2 regions of the Fundicoccus sp. Sow4_D5 genome follow, and region 2 is predicted to be linked to the other one. Evidence: predicted binding sites of a transcription regulator. Region 2 holds the regulator's gene; the other holds the start of a gene.
What was found. The regulator Rex, encoded in region 2, represses fermentation and respiration genes when NADH is low (regulators of the CRP and FNR family bind a similar motif). The targets are predictions, from matches to a motif close to TTGTGAANTANTTCACAA.

Region 1 (8,145 bases), on a different contig from region 2:
GATTTCACACATTTAGCTAAGCCTTATCAAAGAGCGGTGAAAACCCTCGATATTTGCAAAAAATTCCCTCTAGATCGCGATTTAATTCATTATCAAGATTTATTGGTTCACAATTTCCTTTTGAATGTCTTCTCAAAAGACCAAATGGAAAGCTTTGTAGAAACCACCTTGGGCGATCTTTACCGCTATGAACAAGCCAACAAAACTCAATACTTAGAGACTCTCTTTACATGGATTAACCAAAACGGTAATACAAGTCAAACGGCATTAGTCTTGTATACTCACCGTAATACTGTTATCTATCGCCTGGAAAAAATCGAAGAAATTCTAAAAACTGACCTCAAAGACCCTAACGAAATACTCAAATATCAACTTGCCCTCATAATGAGATACCTCAAATAAAACTGGCTCAATCGAAACGAGCACTTCCCAAGCCTAGAAAACCAAGCGAGCACGACTAAAGAAAACAATCAGTCGGGCTCGCTTTAATTTAAATGTTGCATGGCAGCTTGAGTTTTGCCAGAAACGGTACGAGTAGCTGATGTGAGCTTGAGTGAATCAACAACTCATCAGTTCGCTTCAATCCTAATCTTCAATTTCTAATTTTCGTCAGCAAAACCGCTAACGGCACACAAAAACTCAATACACAAAAATAGCTTCTGTTTTCCCAAGAAAACAGAAGCTAGTCTAAACTCATCGAATTAATCGCGGTAAACAGTTTGGGTCTGATTCATATAAGCATAACACAGACCAATCAAAATCCCGCCGCCGACATAATTGCCAACAAAAGCTGCTGACCATTGTCGAAGGATATTTAAAACGTCAAAGCCGCTAATTAAAGTTGCTTGATTGTACATCACTAAAGAAAATGAGCCGAAATTAGCAATCACATGGTCGTAGCCTAAATAAACAAACATAAAGACCGCTACCAAAATAACAGATACCCGGGCTGAGCTGTTTTTAATTAACAGAAAACCTAAGATAGCAATATTCACAAATACATTTGCCAGAATTCCTTCGACAAAAATTTGCCCAGTTGGTTTTGCCAACTTTCCAGCAACCGTCGTGACTAGATAACTTGACTCACTCAGGCTCATGAAAGGGGCGCTGAAACTTGCCAGCCAGCCAATCAATAAAGCTCCCACCAAGTTGAAGAGGGTACAGTATAATAAAATTTTCACAGCCTTTGAGATGTTGATTGATTTATAATACACTCCGGCTGTTAAAAACATCATGTTGGATGTCGCCAATTCCGTGTTGAGGAATAAGACAAATACTAAGCCCCAAGCGAACAAAAAAGCAAAAACAAACTTACCTAGAGCTGGATGAATTAACATACTATTATCAGCTGCAATCCCACCGACAGCCGTTGTTAAGGTCAAGAATGCCCCCGCTAAAGTCGCCCTTAAAGCGTAGCGCCACTTGCTTTCATTAAATAATGCTTCTTTTTTATGACAGGCCTTAGCGATTGTCGTCGAAAAATTTGTTACTCCCAATTCCATATTAATCCCTCCCGATGATTATGTCATTGTTTATTATATCACAAACTCCAGGCGATTCAATAGGTCTATATATGAAAATACATCGTCGGCGCCGCCCACCTGAGGTCTAGTTACTCTGATATCAAAGGAGTCATTTACTCAAATGTACAGACGAAAAAACCTCACAGGCGTGAGGTTCTAGCGTTTATTCGTTGAAATATTTTTCGTACAAGCTTGCTAGAGCTTTCTTCTGGTCCTTAATCGCAATCGCAAAAATCATACTGATTTCGGACGCCCCTTGGTTAATCATGCGAATGTTAATGTTTTTCTCAGCCAAAGCACTCGTGGCTTTATTGGCTAAACCAGTCACATCACGCATGCCTTCGCCCACAATAACCATCATGGCTAAATCTTCTTCGATTTGCACCCATTCTGGATTCAATTTATCTTGGATTTCTTGCACAATTTGGTTTAACTCATTATCTTTTAGACGGTGAGAGCGAATAATGATCGAGATGTTATCAATTCCTGAAGGAATATGCTCAATCGAAATATTATGGTCTTCAAAAATTTGTAGCAAACGACGCGTGTAACCCACTTCGCGGTTTAATAAATACTGTCGCATCGTAATGGCCGTAAACCCTTCATCACTACTAATCCCGATGACAGGATATTCGCTGACATCACGACGCTCCGCCACAATCCGTGTACCTTTAATTTCCGGCTGATTGGTGTTACGGATTTGAACGGGGATTTTCACTTGATACAAAGGCTCCAGCGCCTCATCATGAAAAATGCTGAAACCTGAGTAAGATAGTTCTCGCATTTCTCGGTAAGTAATAGCATTAATCGCGTGAGGATTGCGAACATGACCCGGGTGAGCAGAGAAGATGTAACTTTGGTCAGTAAAGTTCTCGTAGACATCGGCTTCTAAACCGCGAGCCACAATAGCCCCAGTGATATCAGAACCGCCACGTGGGAAAGTAACGATGTCGCCTTTCTTCGAATAACCAAAGAAACCTGGAATCACGATCAAAGACTCGTTTCCAATCAATTGCTTCAAATTATCATAGGATTCGGGTAATAGTTGGGCGTTTGAAGGCTCATCTGTTACAAAAATACCTGCATCTTTGGGAGATAAGTAGGCCGATTGGATGCCTAGGCTAGTTAAATAATCACTGACAACTTGTGCATTAAAATCTTCACCGGCTGACTTTAAGGCATCTAATAATCGTGCCTCATCTTTGATCATCGCCAAATAGCCACGCAAAGTTCGGTCGAAACGCTCGATTAGAGCGGTTGATAAACCTAATTCCTCAACAATCAACAGATACCGTTTGAGTATACTCTCAAGGGCAGGTTGAACATCAAGCCCTGCTAAATGGTTTGTAAATAAAGCAATTAATAAATCAGTCACTTTCGTATCCGATTCTTCACGCTTACCTGGCGCGCTAACAACAACTGCTCGAATATCTGGGTCATTTTTAATAATATTGGCAACCTTTTTAATCTGGCTCGCAGAACTTAAAGAACTACCTCCGAATTTCGCTACTTTCATATACATACGTCCTTTTTATTCATTTCATCTCTTACAATAATACAATAACGGCTAGCAAAAACATAGCATTTACGGTAAAATAATTATAATTAGATGAGAAAACAATGAAGAAGGTAGAGGAAGATAAGAATATGAAGATCGCAATTCTAGGTTTAGGTACGGTAGGTTCTGGAGTCGTTGAACTCTTACAAATTAATCACGAGAAAATCAGTCAGTCGATTGGCGAAACGCTAACCGTTACTCATGCTTTTGTCAATGATGTGACGAAGCAACGTGACGTTGATCTGACAGGGATAACCATCACCGATGATATCAATACAATCTATGAAAGCGATGTGGATTTGGTGGTCGAAGTCATGGGCGGCATTGAAAAAACGCGTGCCATTATTCAGCGCTTCCTAGCCAATGGCGTGCATGTTGTCACAGCAAACAAAGATTTACTGGCCTTACATATCGATGAATTAAGTCAACTGGCGAATCAGCACAAAGTGGTGCTAGCCTATGAAGCTAGCGTTGCCGGTGGCATTCCGGTTATCCGTGGGATTCAAACGGGACTTAACAGTAACCAAATCAGCCAAGTGTTGGGTATTCTCAACGGTACTAGCAACTATATTCTGACACGCATGACCCAAGATGGTTGGGATTACCAGGCTGCTCTAAATAAAGCCCAAGCACTCGGTTATGCGGAAGCCGATCCAACCAATGACGTCGAGGGCTTCGATGCCGGTCGCAAAATAGCGCTCTTATCGCGTTTGGCTTACAACAGGTCCATTCAATTAGATCATGTCAAACACCGTGGCATTTCAAACGTAGAAGTGGTTGACCTAGACTATGCAAATCAAGCAGGTCTAGTCATGAAACTGTTAGGAAAAAGCCGCCACGATGCTGACAAAGATATGGTTTCTGTCAATGTGGAACCAGTCTTACTACCAATGACGCATCAATTGGCCCATGTCAATGATGCGATGAACAGTGTGTTTGTCAAAGGTAATGGCGTAGGTGAAGTCATGTTTTACGGTCCAGGAGCAGGTGGCCTTGAAACGGCCTCGGCAATTGTTTCGGATGTCATGAACATTACCAGTGCTACGCAGCAGGCCAATAAGATACCAAATCAAAGCGCCACGATTGTGGCAGACCAAACGGCCAGATCATATTATGTCCGCCTGGCTGAAAAACCTCATGACAGTGAGAGCTTGGCAGAAATCGTCGCAAACGACCAGGACTTTGTCGCGATTACGACAGTCCTTACCCCGACAGAATTGGAACAACTGGAGAAGACAGCGGAGGTCTTAGCCGCTTATCCGATTGAAGGAAAAGAATGGAGTTAGAAAGTCATGACAAGTGATAAGGACATATTTTACTGTAAAGTTCCCGCCACTAGTGCTAATTTAGGGGTCGGTTTTGATTCAATTGGTTTAGCGGTTGATAAATTTTTAACGATTAAAGCTTGGGAAAGTGATTTATGGCAAGTTGATTTTGAACAAGCCTTTCTAAACGTTTTACCACGTGATGAAGCAAATTTGGTGGTTCAAACGGCAAAAGCAATTGCCAAACAATATGGTAAAGAGCTACCAACTTTGCATCTGCATATGGCGAGTGAGATTCCTTTAACACATGGACTCGGCAGTTCGTCGAGCGCGATTGTTGCCGGGATTGAATTGGCCAATCACTTTGCCGATTTAAACTTAACATCACATGAGCGAATTTTATTGGGGAGCCAAATTGAAGGACATCCGGATAATATTGGGCCTTGTGTGACAGGTGGCTTATTCGTGGGGTATTATGCCAATCAAGAAGTATTTTACCAGACGGCAGATTTTGCTGGTGTCAGTTTAATTTTAAGTGTGCCAGCTTACGAATTAAGTACCCAAGAAGCGCGCCGAATTTTACCTCAAAACTATAAACACTCAGAAGCTGCCGAACAAAATGCGATAGGTAATGTGATGTTGATGGCGATGTTAAATGGGGATTATGATACCATGGGGCAGATGATGATGCGTGATATGTTGCATGAACCTTACCGTCAACAATTAATCGAACAGTTTCAACCGGTCAAAGACCTTGCATTGGCACAAGGGGCCTACGCAACGGTGATTAGTGGAGCAGGGCCGACGATTCTAACGTTATCTGCTCAAGACAAGGTTGACCAAATCTTAGCGGTCTTAAAAGCGGAAGTCCCTTCGTGTGACCATGAAGCTGTAGCTATTTACCGTCATTAAATGATTTGCCAAGTGACCCAATCGCTTAAGAGTCAAGCTAATCATCAACCGTAGGATTCCGTTTGTGAATCCTACGGTTTTTCATTTATAAGACATATTAATCGGGCTGTAAAAGTATTTGTATTATAGTAAAATTATCAAAAGTTGTGAAAACTAAAGCCCTATTGTGTGATGAGTTATTGTCGTTTGTTGGGTTTTGATTGGTCAAACGGGTATTTATGGAAAATTATTTAGCCAGATGAGCGAGTGTGGCGGCTTGGTTAGGATTTGTGCCCATGAGTTTCTTATCGGTGGATGATTCGATGAGTCACTAGGTTCAAGCGGTGTCGACGATTAATTTCGATCAAGGGTCGATGAGTGATGAGGAGTATATTCGAAGTGTTCTGACGCAGTTTAATGAGTTGGACGGTTATCGTTCAAAGATGAGCGATGAGATGACGGGCGGATCGACGGTGATGATTTACGACAAAGCGACTGAGGCGACGAAAGTGACGAAAGTGACGACGGTCATTGTGGCGAGTGACTATAGATGAGTTAATGACTTTGCTTAATTATGTTTATAATGATGGCTTGATGATTTCGGAAGAGGTATCTTACTTAGAGTCTTCTACCTCTTTTATGAGTGCTTTAAATCCTGATTTTGAAGCGCAAGTTAAAAAAGTGCGCTCGCTAGTCGGGGAAGACTTTAGTACTGACGCCACCGGCTGAAGGACTTGAGGTGGACGCTTCAGATAATATGTTCTTGGCAGAAGCTATCGAGTTTACAGAGATTACTAAGGAAGGTGACGTAGTGACGGTGACGATTGATGCTGAAAGCTATATGACTGAAAATCCTGAGATGTCGTCTTTATAACCTGAAGGGACGCAGTTTTCAATGGCTTACACGTTTGATCCAGCGACGACTAGTGTGACATCAACGTTGACGATCGATGTGGAGGAGTAAGCTTTGGCTGCAGAAAGTACAGAGGATGAGTAGGAATCAGCGTGGCATCAATGTTATCGGATACGAATGTCAATGTTGTGATGACTCCATCGGACGAGAAAGTGCCCAGTATGGATGAATTGACGACCATTACGGCTGAGGAATTCCGACAAATTTTAGCGGATATTGGGTTGTAGTATTACTAAGCTTTAGCTGCGTGAAGCCAAGCGAGCGTTAGAGCTACTTAGGCGCTTTTGGCGTTTTTTTTTTACGTGTTAGCTTGTATGAAGTATGGTAAACTACACAGTATATATAATGGAGGCGATTGTTTGAAGGGGAAAACATTAGATAATTGGGTGCGCTTCGGGATTATTGGCGTACTGGTTGTGAATTTGCTTGGCGTTATGACAGGTGTCATTGATAACGAAACCTTTAGTTTGATTGTACAATTGCTAGCAGGGCTTAGTTTATTGTGGACGGCGTGGCGAGAGTATCGAAAAGCAAACAGTTTTGAAGGTATGGTGATTTTATTCGCTGCCATCGGTATGATTTTGCTGGGGCAATTTGTGTTTGGTTTATTTTAAGAGGAAGCCATATGCCGACCATTTGATTATGGCGGTTTTTTAATGAATTTAAACTGTGAGGAGGTTGCTTGTGGCTAGTAGATGAACATATTCTAAGGGCGGAATGTGTGCTAAACTATACAAGAAGGATTGGCATTATGGACGGGCTGAAGGCAAAGGCTTTGTCTAATTATCCAAGTCAGCGCTTGGCGCTTCTTTGCGGTGAATAGCTAAGAGTGCTGTTAAGCATATTCTCTTAGTGTGATAGACTGATTTTATTGAAAGGGTGGTGTGCCGTGAAAAAATTAATGATGATATTAATACTGTGGAATGTCTGGACGATTAAGACTGTCCAAGCAGCTAGTGTAGTGGATTTAAGTACAGTTGAAAACGAGGCGACTTTCAAGGCGGTGCTTGCTGCATTTGCGGCGTTAGAAACGGTCGAGTCACAGGTAACCATCGAGAATGCAACTCAAGAATCGCTCGTGACGATGGTTTACGATCAAGCAGTTGCAGGCATGAAACATACGACTCAAATTCCTGAAGCTGAGCTAACGTCTGGCATGACGTTGGTGGTTTACTTATATGATAATGGAGTCGAGGTCTCTGATATGGTAAAGCTGTTAGAAAGCACAGTGGCTTGGACGTCGAAATACGACCCGAACTACGAAGCACGTGTTCAAGAAATTGCAGCGGCAGTGGATGGTCGTTTAGTGAAAGCTGAAGCAGATAATGAGGCGTTTACCGGCTTCCATTTACAAGGCTATCAGTTTTTCCTGAATCCTGATTGGCAGTTTTCTGACTTCACGGTTGAAGGCGACTTAGTTAAAGCAACGGTCGATTTGAGTGACTACTTGACGGCTAACGAGGAGCGATTAGTTACTTATTATCCACAAGGAACGCACTATTCTTTAGTGTTGGAAGTTGATCAAGCGGCCCAGACCTTAACCAGCAAGATGACGCTTGATATTGATGAAGACTTGCAACGGGAAGTGTATGGCAATCAAGTCTACGCGAACTTGCAAAGCGCCATGACCGATACGCTCATCAGCGCGACCCATCAAGCAACGAGCGAACGAGTGCCTGCTTTAGAGGATTTAGAAACTATTTCCTTTGAAGACTATGAAGAAATCACAGCTGTTTTGCAGCAATAGTGTCAGTTTGGAGGAATAAGTGTGAAATTTAAAGGTGCAGATTACTACTACTTAAAAATGGACACGCATCACGTGAACGTGCCCTATTATCAACAGAAGCGTCGGGTGCGCGTCTTGTTGCCGAAAGATTATGACAAGGAAACGAGCGCCAACTATCCGGTGGTCTATTTACATGATGGTCAGAATGTCTTCTATAGTAAGGAATCCTTTTCGGGATATTCCTGGAAAGTCATTCCAACGATTAAAAA
Region 2 (8,145 bases):
ACAAAAGAGTCGGCAGGATAACAGGTGGCTAGTGCCGACCTTACAATAGAGTCGGCAGGATTACGCGTGGATAGTGCCGACCTTACAATAGAGTCGGCAGGATTACGCGTGGATAGTGCCGACCTTACAATAGAGTCGGCAGGATAACAGGTGGATAGTGCCGACCTTACAAAAGAGTCGGCAGGATAACAGGTGGCTAGTGCCGACCTTACAATAGACTCGGCAGGATTACGCGTGGCTAGTGCCGCCCTTACATAAGAGTCGGCAGGATAACAGGTGTCTAGTGCCGACCTTACATAAGAGTCGGCAGGATTACGCGTGGATAGTGCCGACCTTACATAAGAGTCGGCAGGATTACGCGTGGCTAGTGCCGACCTTACAATAGAGTCGGCAGGATTACGCGTGTCTAGTGCCGACCTTACAAAAGAGTCGGCAGGATTACGCGTGGCTAGTGCCGACCTTACATAAGAGTCGGCAGGATTACGCGTGGATAGTGCCGACCTTACATAAGAGTCGGCAGGATTACGCGTGGATAGTGCCGACCTTACAATAGAGTCGGCAGGATAACAGGTGGCTAGTGCCGACCTTACAATAGAGTCGGCAGGATAACAGGTGGATAGTGCCGACCTTACAATAGAGTCGGCAGGATTACGCGTGGCTAGTGCCGACCTTACAAAAGACTCGGCAGGATAACAGGTGGCTAGTGCCGACCTTACAATAGAGTCGGCAGGATAACAGGTGGATAGTGCCGACCTTACAATAGACTCGGCAGGATTACGCGTGGATAGTGCCGATCTTACAAAAGAGTCGGCAGGATAACAGGTGGCTAGTGCCGACTGCGCGGTAACTATTCTTCAAAGGTCTTGACATGTCAGCACCCAAACCTGTTCCTTATTTTCCACTCCCACTCACCCAAAAGGTGCGAGAGTTCGTCGGTCGCTTAGCCCCCTATTGTCACTAATGTAACTCCCGCCCCAATGACCCAACCCTTTTCAATCTACACAAAAACAGGCCGCTCGTTTTACCGAGGAGCCTGTTTCATTATCTTACTACTATGCTTATTTTCCCTAATTAAGTAAATTCTGACTCTAGGTCGTCGCTTTCGTCCAAGTTGCTGTCGATGAAGTAGATTAATGTTTGTAATTCATTCGTTAAGTCGACGTTTTGGACGCGGACGTGTTTGGGTACGTCGTAGCGCAGTGGCGTAAAGTTTAGAATCCCTTTGATGCCTGAGTCGATCAGACGGTCGACGATGTCGTTAGCCGATGCTTGTGGCACGGTCAAGATGACAATTTCAATCGCTTGTTGTTGGATTTGCTCCTCCAATTCGTCCATGTGGTAAACTGGCACGCCCGAGCGAATCGTTCCCACGATATCCGGGTTAATATCAAATCCTGCGCCGATACGCACGTTGTTGTTTTTACGGAAGTTGTAATTCAGTAGCGCATTTCCTAAATGCCCGACCCCAACCAAGGCAACCGACGTTAAACGGTCCTGGTTCAGCGTTTTGCTGAAAAAGTCCAATAGGTAATCCACATCGTAGCCGTAGCCACGTTTTCCTAGCGCCCCAAAGTATGAGAAGTCACGACGGATCGTCGCGCTATCGACTTTAACAGCATCACTTAATTCAGTTGATGAGATTCTTTTTTTTCCTGCATTGTGCAGAAATCTTAAATAGCGGTGATAAATCGGCAGACGTTTCGCTGTCGCTCTGGGTATATCTTTATGCATGATTTATTCCTTCTTTCACAAGTTAACTAGACTAACAAATTTTTTAATCATTTCAAGTAGATTATAGCATTTTTTCACAATCCTTGCTATTAGTTTAACTTGATGAGGGTTATTTGTCTAGCCTTGAAAGCGGATTAATTTTACTTCACTTCACAAAATATGACATTAAGCCATCTTGCAAATTTTAAGTGCTGCGTCAAGGTGTCTTGATAGTTTGCTCAATAATGTACTCATTGATAAGTAAAAGTTATAGCCTTAATTAAAGTGTTTATCGAATGCTGGCACTTACATTCACACATTCACATACTGAAGCCACATGTGATGAGCAAGTGGCTTCAGTATGTTGTTTTTTTTATTTATTTTTTATTAGTGGCGTTCTAGTCTACAAAAGGAATGCGCTTGTCTTGCAAGTCACTCCACGTTGTCAATGGCTCCACTTCATGATCTAAGTGATACACAATATTTTGACCTGATTCATCGTACTGTAACACCGCATAGTAAGGATCATGGTAGAAGAAAAACTTCCAATTGTTCTTGAAAGCTTCCGGTAAGAAGGCTTGCTTGGCCGCTACAGAGTCCATTGGATAATCATCGACAGCACCTACCCATAAAGGATTCTTGTGCGCATGCGTCAACATCAAGTCAGACATGTGAATCATGGTTTCGCCTGCTTGGTCCAGCTTGATTATTGCTAAGCCGTTTGAATGGCCACCTGTATGAATCATGGTAATGCCAGGTGCGACTTGCAACTTATCACCAAAAGTCGTTACTTGGTCTTGCACCGCTTGCCAGTTTTCTTTCAAGTAAGTGCCTTTCGTACGGTCATTAGGATGGCGAACTTCTTGCCACTCGGTTCCGGTCATGTAGATGGTCGCATTAGGGAAGGTCGAAACTAAGTCGCCTGCTTCGTTGTAACGGGTTAAACCACCGGCATGATCATTATGCATATGGGTCATCAAGACGACATGGATATCGGTTAGTTTTAAACCAAGTTGGGCGAGTGATTCCTCTATTTTGTTATCACTATGAACGCCTAGATTACGCTTTTGTTTGTCATCTAATTTGTCTGTACCTAAGCCGGTATCAATCAAATAATTTTTACCTTGATATTGAATCAAGATTGGCGCCAAGATTTCTGGAATTTGGTTGTGTTCGTTAACCGGGAAAAATCGTTGCCAAACAGCCTTAGGTACTGGACCAAATAACGTCCCTCCGTCTTGTAACTTATAACGCATCCCTTCCAACCAAGTAAGTGTCATCTCGTGAAATGTGTATTGTAGCAAATTAGTTGCCCCTTTCAGTTTTAAGTTTTTGATCAAAATAGTACTGATTCATTTGAGAGTTTAGCTTGTACCCTTCGACTCTGTTGGTTATATTGTAACATGACTTAAGTTTTTCTGGTGGGTATCATGTTGGCCTGTTTATTATTTTTACAGCTGAGTCGGTGTGAGGAGTGGCTAAGGCGCCTGTCTTCACCAGATGAACCGGTGTGAGTAGCGGCTCAATATTCAACTGAACGAGTCGAACCTTCGTGACAAGCTATTATTAAGACACTTACGCCTGTCGATTGTCATGAACCACCGACTAGCCAAGCAAGCCCATGAAAGTGAGCGGTCTATTATGGACTTTCATCGGTCACATCACGGCACCGGGAGTGACGAATGCTAGAGAGTCTTACACATTATGGCTCACTTCGCCACGATGTGAACTCCTACAAATTTACTTTTACGCACAAGCATACTGACTTTACTTGCACAGCGTCCTTATGTAATAGATTTCCACACACCCTAGCGGTGTCGTTCCCTGCAGTTCACGACGATTAAATTAGACCCACAAGACCTAAAATCGTGGCGAGTTACAACTCGCTACTCCGCCTGTCTCTTTAATACATGAAACGCGTAGCTTGCATCTAGCCAAGGGTTACAGGCTAGCGAAAAAGCTAAGCCACTGCCCGCGACTCCATTATATCCTATAGCCAGGAACCAACAGACCTATTGGCCCATCCTCTACGCGCCCCTTCAAGCCACTTTACTTCAAGCCACTACGCCTCAACTCATTGCGCCGCCTTCACACACCCTCCCAGCCCTCTCCAAACCACCAAACCTACTAATTACCCTACCACCTACCGCCATCTCACTGTCCCACCGTCCTCCCAGCCGTTTATTCCAAAACAGACGGAGCATGCGCCCCGTCCGTTTGGTGTTTAGTTGGGCGCTACTGTTTAGTAAAGGATAGCGCCTGAAGCGATGATCACGATAACTGAAATGATGGCACCAATTGTAACCACTGTGAATAGGTCTTTGAAACCATTCTTGTAGTTTAATTTAGTTAAAGTTAAGAACGTAATAACCGCACCACCGTGAGGAACGTCTGTTAAGATGTTGGCGGCAACTGAAGCAATTCGGTGAACCATTTCTGGATGCATCCCAGCATCTACGAAGTATTGACCATAAGTAGGTAATACGATTCCTAAAGCACCTGATGTTGACCCAGTGATCCCTGACATTGCTGCCGTTAATACTGTTAATTGTACTTCTGGTCCACCAGGGATGCCTAATAATAATTCAGAGAATAAGACGAAGCCTGGAGCTGCCATTACAACTGCACCAAACGCTACCGCTGAAGCAGTCGAGAATAGTGGTCCGATCGATCCTTGAGCACCAAGGCTTAATGATTGCATTGTTTTCGGAACGAAGTTACGGAATAAAACAATCGCTAATAGAATACCTACGATTAATGCGAAATAGATAACGTTTGTTTTCCAGAAGGCGTTACCGAACACTGAACCTAAAATGGCAATCGTTACTAACACTGCTAAAGGAGTGATTGAAGCCGCAAATGAAGGTAACTCACGGTCTAATACAACGACTTCTTCTTCATTTGTATGCGTTGCATACGTTTCACCTTTGGCGATTGAACGGTTTAAGATGAACTTCATATACCATAGACCCCAAATTGTCGTTGCGATCGCACCCAAGATAGATGGAATAGCGGCTGCTGTTAAAGAGGTGCCTAAGTATTGAATTGGAATAACGTTTTGAATAGCCGGTGTTCCTGGTAACATTGTCATTGTAATTGTTGCGATTCCTAACCAAACAGGTGTTTGGATTAAGCTCCATGAAATATCTAATTTCTTAAATAGGTCACGCGCTAATGGAATAATCGCGAACATGGCAACGAATAAACTGATTCCGCCGTAAGTTAGAATCGAAGCAATCGCAAAGATAGCGACCATTACACGGTAAGGATTATCGTGGCCTACTTTGGATAAGATGTAGTCCGCGATGGAAACTGTTGCTCCACTGGCTTTCATTAACTCAGCTAAAATTGAACCGAGTAAGAAGACGGCGAAGTAACTCATCACGTAGTTACCTAATGCGCCCATAAATTGTAATTTTTCAGTGCCCAATAAAGTTGTAATGGGGTCCATTTGGTTGAAGGCGATGACGAATAATGTCGCCAAAGGTGCTGCTAAAATAATGTTCATTTCCTTAACTGCAAGGAAGATGATCATGAAAATTCCGACTAGAACGCCGATTGATCCTAATAATTCCATTTATATTCACCTCAATAAGTTAGTAAGCACTTTCATTTAAGTGCCTTGATAAACGCTCAAATAACGCATATTTCACAAGATGTTTTCAACCCTATCAAAATAGGGTTTAATAGTTAGTGAAGTTAAAACAAGACATAAAAATAGCTGTGACAAGGGATTTGTCCGGATGTCACAGCCTGTGTGATTCTTATTTAAATTCTGGTTTACCTTTTTCTACGAAAGCAGTCATCCCAATTGTTTGATTCTCGTGTGCGAATTGCTCACCGAAGTATTTGGCCTCTAAAGTTAACGCATCTGCTAAAGGCATTTCGATTCCTTTATCGATGGCTTCTTTTGAAGCTGCCACTGAGTTTGGTGCTTGTTTCATAATGGCTTTAGCCAGCTTCTCAACTGTTTCAGCTAATTCTTCCACTTCAACCACTTGGTTTAATAGACCGATACTTAAGGCTTCGTCAGCTTTGATTACTTTACCTGTGTAGATAAGTTCTTTAGCTTTAGCGATACCTACGATACGGCTTAAACGTTGTGTACCACCGAAACCTGGGATAATGCCTAAACCAACTTCTGGTTGGCCTAAACGAGCAGCTGTTGAACCGATACGGATATCAGCTGATAAGGCTAATTCCGAACCGCCACCTAAAGCAAAGCCATTAACTGCTGCGATTGACGGGATGGCTAAGTTGGCTATTTTTGAGAAAGTATCGTTACCTAACTTAGATAAGGCTTCGCCTTCTTCAGGAGATAAAGGTAACATTTCTTTGATGTTAGCGCCCGCTACGAACGCTTTGTCGCCAGCACCGGTGATAACCAGTACGCGAGCTGATGTGTCAGCTGCGACGGCATCAACAGCTGCAGAAATATCTGAAAGTACTTCTGAGCTAAGTGCGTTTAAAGATTTTGGTTGGTTGATCGTTAAAGTCGCGATCCCTGCATTATTCTCTAGTAAGACTGTATTAAATTCTGTCATAATCATCGTCTCCCTTTTCTGTGATTAATACTCGAAGAAACCGTGGCCTGTTTTACGGCCTAAGTGACCTGCTTCAACTTTTTTCTTCAATAGTTGAGCGGGACGGTATTTAGAATCGCTGTAACCTTCATATAATACGTTCATGATGGCTAAAACAGTGTCTAAACCGATTAAATCTGCTAAAGCTAGCGGTCCCATTGGGTGGTTAGCTCCCGCTTTCATTGCTTCGTCAATTTCAGCAGCTGTTGAGATGCCTTCGTTTAACACAATAATTGCTTCGTTAATCATTGGAATTAAGATACGGTTAACAACAAAACCAGGGGCATCTTTAACTTCTACTAAAGTTTTACCTAATTTATCGCCAACTTCGCGCATTGCTGCAACAGTCGCTTCATCAGTTGTTAAACCAACGTTGATTTCAATCAATTTCATTACAGGTACTGGGTTGAAGAAGTGTAAACCAACGACTTGGTTTGGACGGTTCGTCGCTGCAGCGATTTCTGTAATTGATAATGATGAAGTGTTTGAAGCTAAGATAGCATGGGCAGGTGTGATGTCATCTAATTGTTTGAAAATGCTTAATTTGATATCACGGTTTTCAGTTGCTGCTTCAATCACTAAGTCCACGTCGCTTGCATCTGCATAGTCAACAGATGTTGAGATACGTGCTTTAGTTGCTTGGGCGTCTTCTGAAGTCATACGACCTTTTTCTACTGCACGGTCTAATTGCTTAACAATTTTACCTAAGCCGCCTTCAACGAAAGCTTGTTTGATGTCGTTTAAAACGACTGTATAACCAGCTTGTGCTAGAACTTGGGCGATTCCGCTACCCATTTGTCCTGAACCGATAACCATTACTTTATTAATACTCACGAATATTCACTCCTAATAGTTGTTAAGCCAAGGTTTGGCAATTAATTTTTTCTGGGAGGTTGATGAGCCACCATAAATGCTAGTCACTTTTGCATCACGGACAAACCGTTCAATATCATTGTTGCGCATGTAGCCGTAGCCACCTGTGACAGAAATGATTGCCTCTGTAACTTCACTCGCTGTTTCTGAAGCAGCCAGTTTAGCCATAGCGACTTGAATCGGATCGTCAGCATGCTTTAAAATCACATGTTCTAACATCGTACAGTTTGAGAATGTCTTAGCTTTAGCTTCCGCTAAAATTAATTGTGTGTTCTCAATGTCAATCAGACGCTTCCCGAAGTTTCGGTTTAAACTCGCATAGTGCAACCCTTTTTCAAGAGCCCCTTGAGAAATTCCCAAGGCTTGCATAGCGATTGCTAATTTAATTTTTGTAAAAATATTCTCGACTTGCTCTTTACCCGCTAATAAACCACCTAAGACTGCGTCTTTATCGACTTTAACGTCTTTGAAAACGACAGGTGCGACTGGAAGCGCGCGAATCCCCATTTTCTCAGTAGGTGCACCAATTTCGACTCCCGGCTGATTGGTTTCCACAAGGAAAAGGCCGATGCTTTCATCGCCGTTTAATTTGCGAGCTTTAGCGACCACAAAAATCAGGGACGCTTGAGTTACGTTCGAGACTGTTTCTTTTTCACCATTGATGATCCAACCACTCGATGTTTCAATCGCGGTCGTTTGCATTAAGTTTAGGTCACCTTCGTCTTGTGCTTCGTGTTTTGCAAAAGCGCCAAGTATCTCACCTGAAACGAGTTTTTCTAAGTAAGCGTCTTTCTGTCGTTTCGTTCCGTAACGATGCAATGGCCAAATCGCATACGTACCTTGCGTTAAAAGAATACTTGCCATCGCTGCAAATTCCTTAGAAACCAATCGAATAATTTCCATAAAAGCGTGCAAACTATCACCCTGATCTTCCTCATTAAGAAGGAGACGGAAGATATCAAGTTCTAAAAATTTATCT

Region 1: a site for Rex is predicted at 1,529-1,546, ahead of ACTQ45_RS10540 (formate/nitrite transporter family protein). Genes of this name have one in related genera too.

Annotation. Positions count from the first base shown of each region.
Region 1 covers NZ_JBQKLF010000009.1:70,736-78,880, reverse strand. The annotation lists gene ACTQ45_RS10545 (PucR family transcriptional regulator) at 1-402, shown strand, start outside; gene ACTQ45_RS10540 (formate/nitrite transporter family protein) at 702-1,502, opposite strand; gene ACTQ45_RS10535 (aspartate kinase) at 1,687-3,039, opposite strand; gene ACTQ45_RS10530 (homoserine dehydrogenase) at 3,144-4,367, shown strand; gene thrB (homoserine kinase) at 4,374-5,258, shown strand; gene ACTQ45_RS10520 (hypothetical protein) at 5,612-5,791, shown strand; gene ACTQ45_RS10515 (hypothetical protein) at 5,778-5,966, shown strand; gene ACTQ45_RS10510 (hypothetical protein) at 5,977-6,111, shown strand; gene ACTQ45_RS10505 (hypothetical protein) at 6,243-6,377, shown strand; gene ACTQ45_RS10500 (hypothetical protein) at 6,510-6,764, shown strand; gene ACTQ45_RS10495 (hypothetical protein) at 7,040-7,897, shown strand; gene ACTQ45_RS10490 (alpha/beta hydrolase) at 7,955-8,145, shown strand, end outside.
Region 2 covers NZ_JBQKLF010000011.1:22,581-30,725, reverse strand. The annotation lists gene ACTQ45_RS11405 (redox-sensing transcriptional repressor Rex) at 1,072-1,731, opposite strand; gene ACTQ45_RS11400 (MBL fold metallo-hydrolase) at 2,109-2,990, opposite strand; gene ACTQ45_RS11395 (GntP family permease) at 3,953-5,287, opposite strand; gene ACTQ45_RS11390 (enoyl-CoA hydratase-related protein) at 5,475-6,254, opposite strand; gene ACTQ45_RS11385 (3-hydroxybutyryl-CoA dehydrogenase) at 6,279-7,127, opposite strand; gene ACTQ45_RS11380 (acyl-CoA dehydrogenase family protein) at 7,140-8,145, opposite strand, start outside.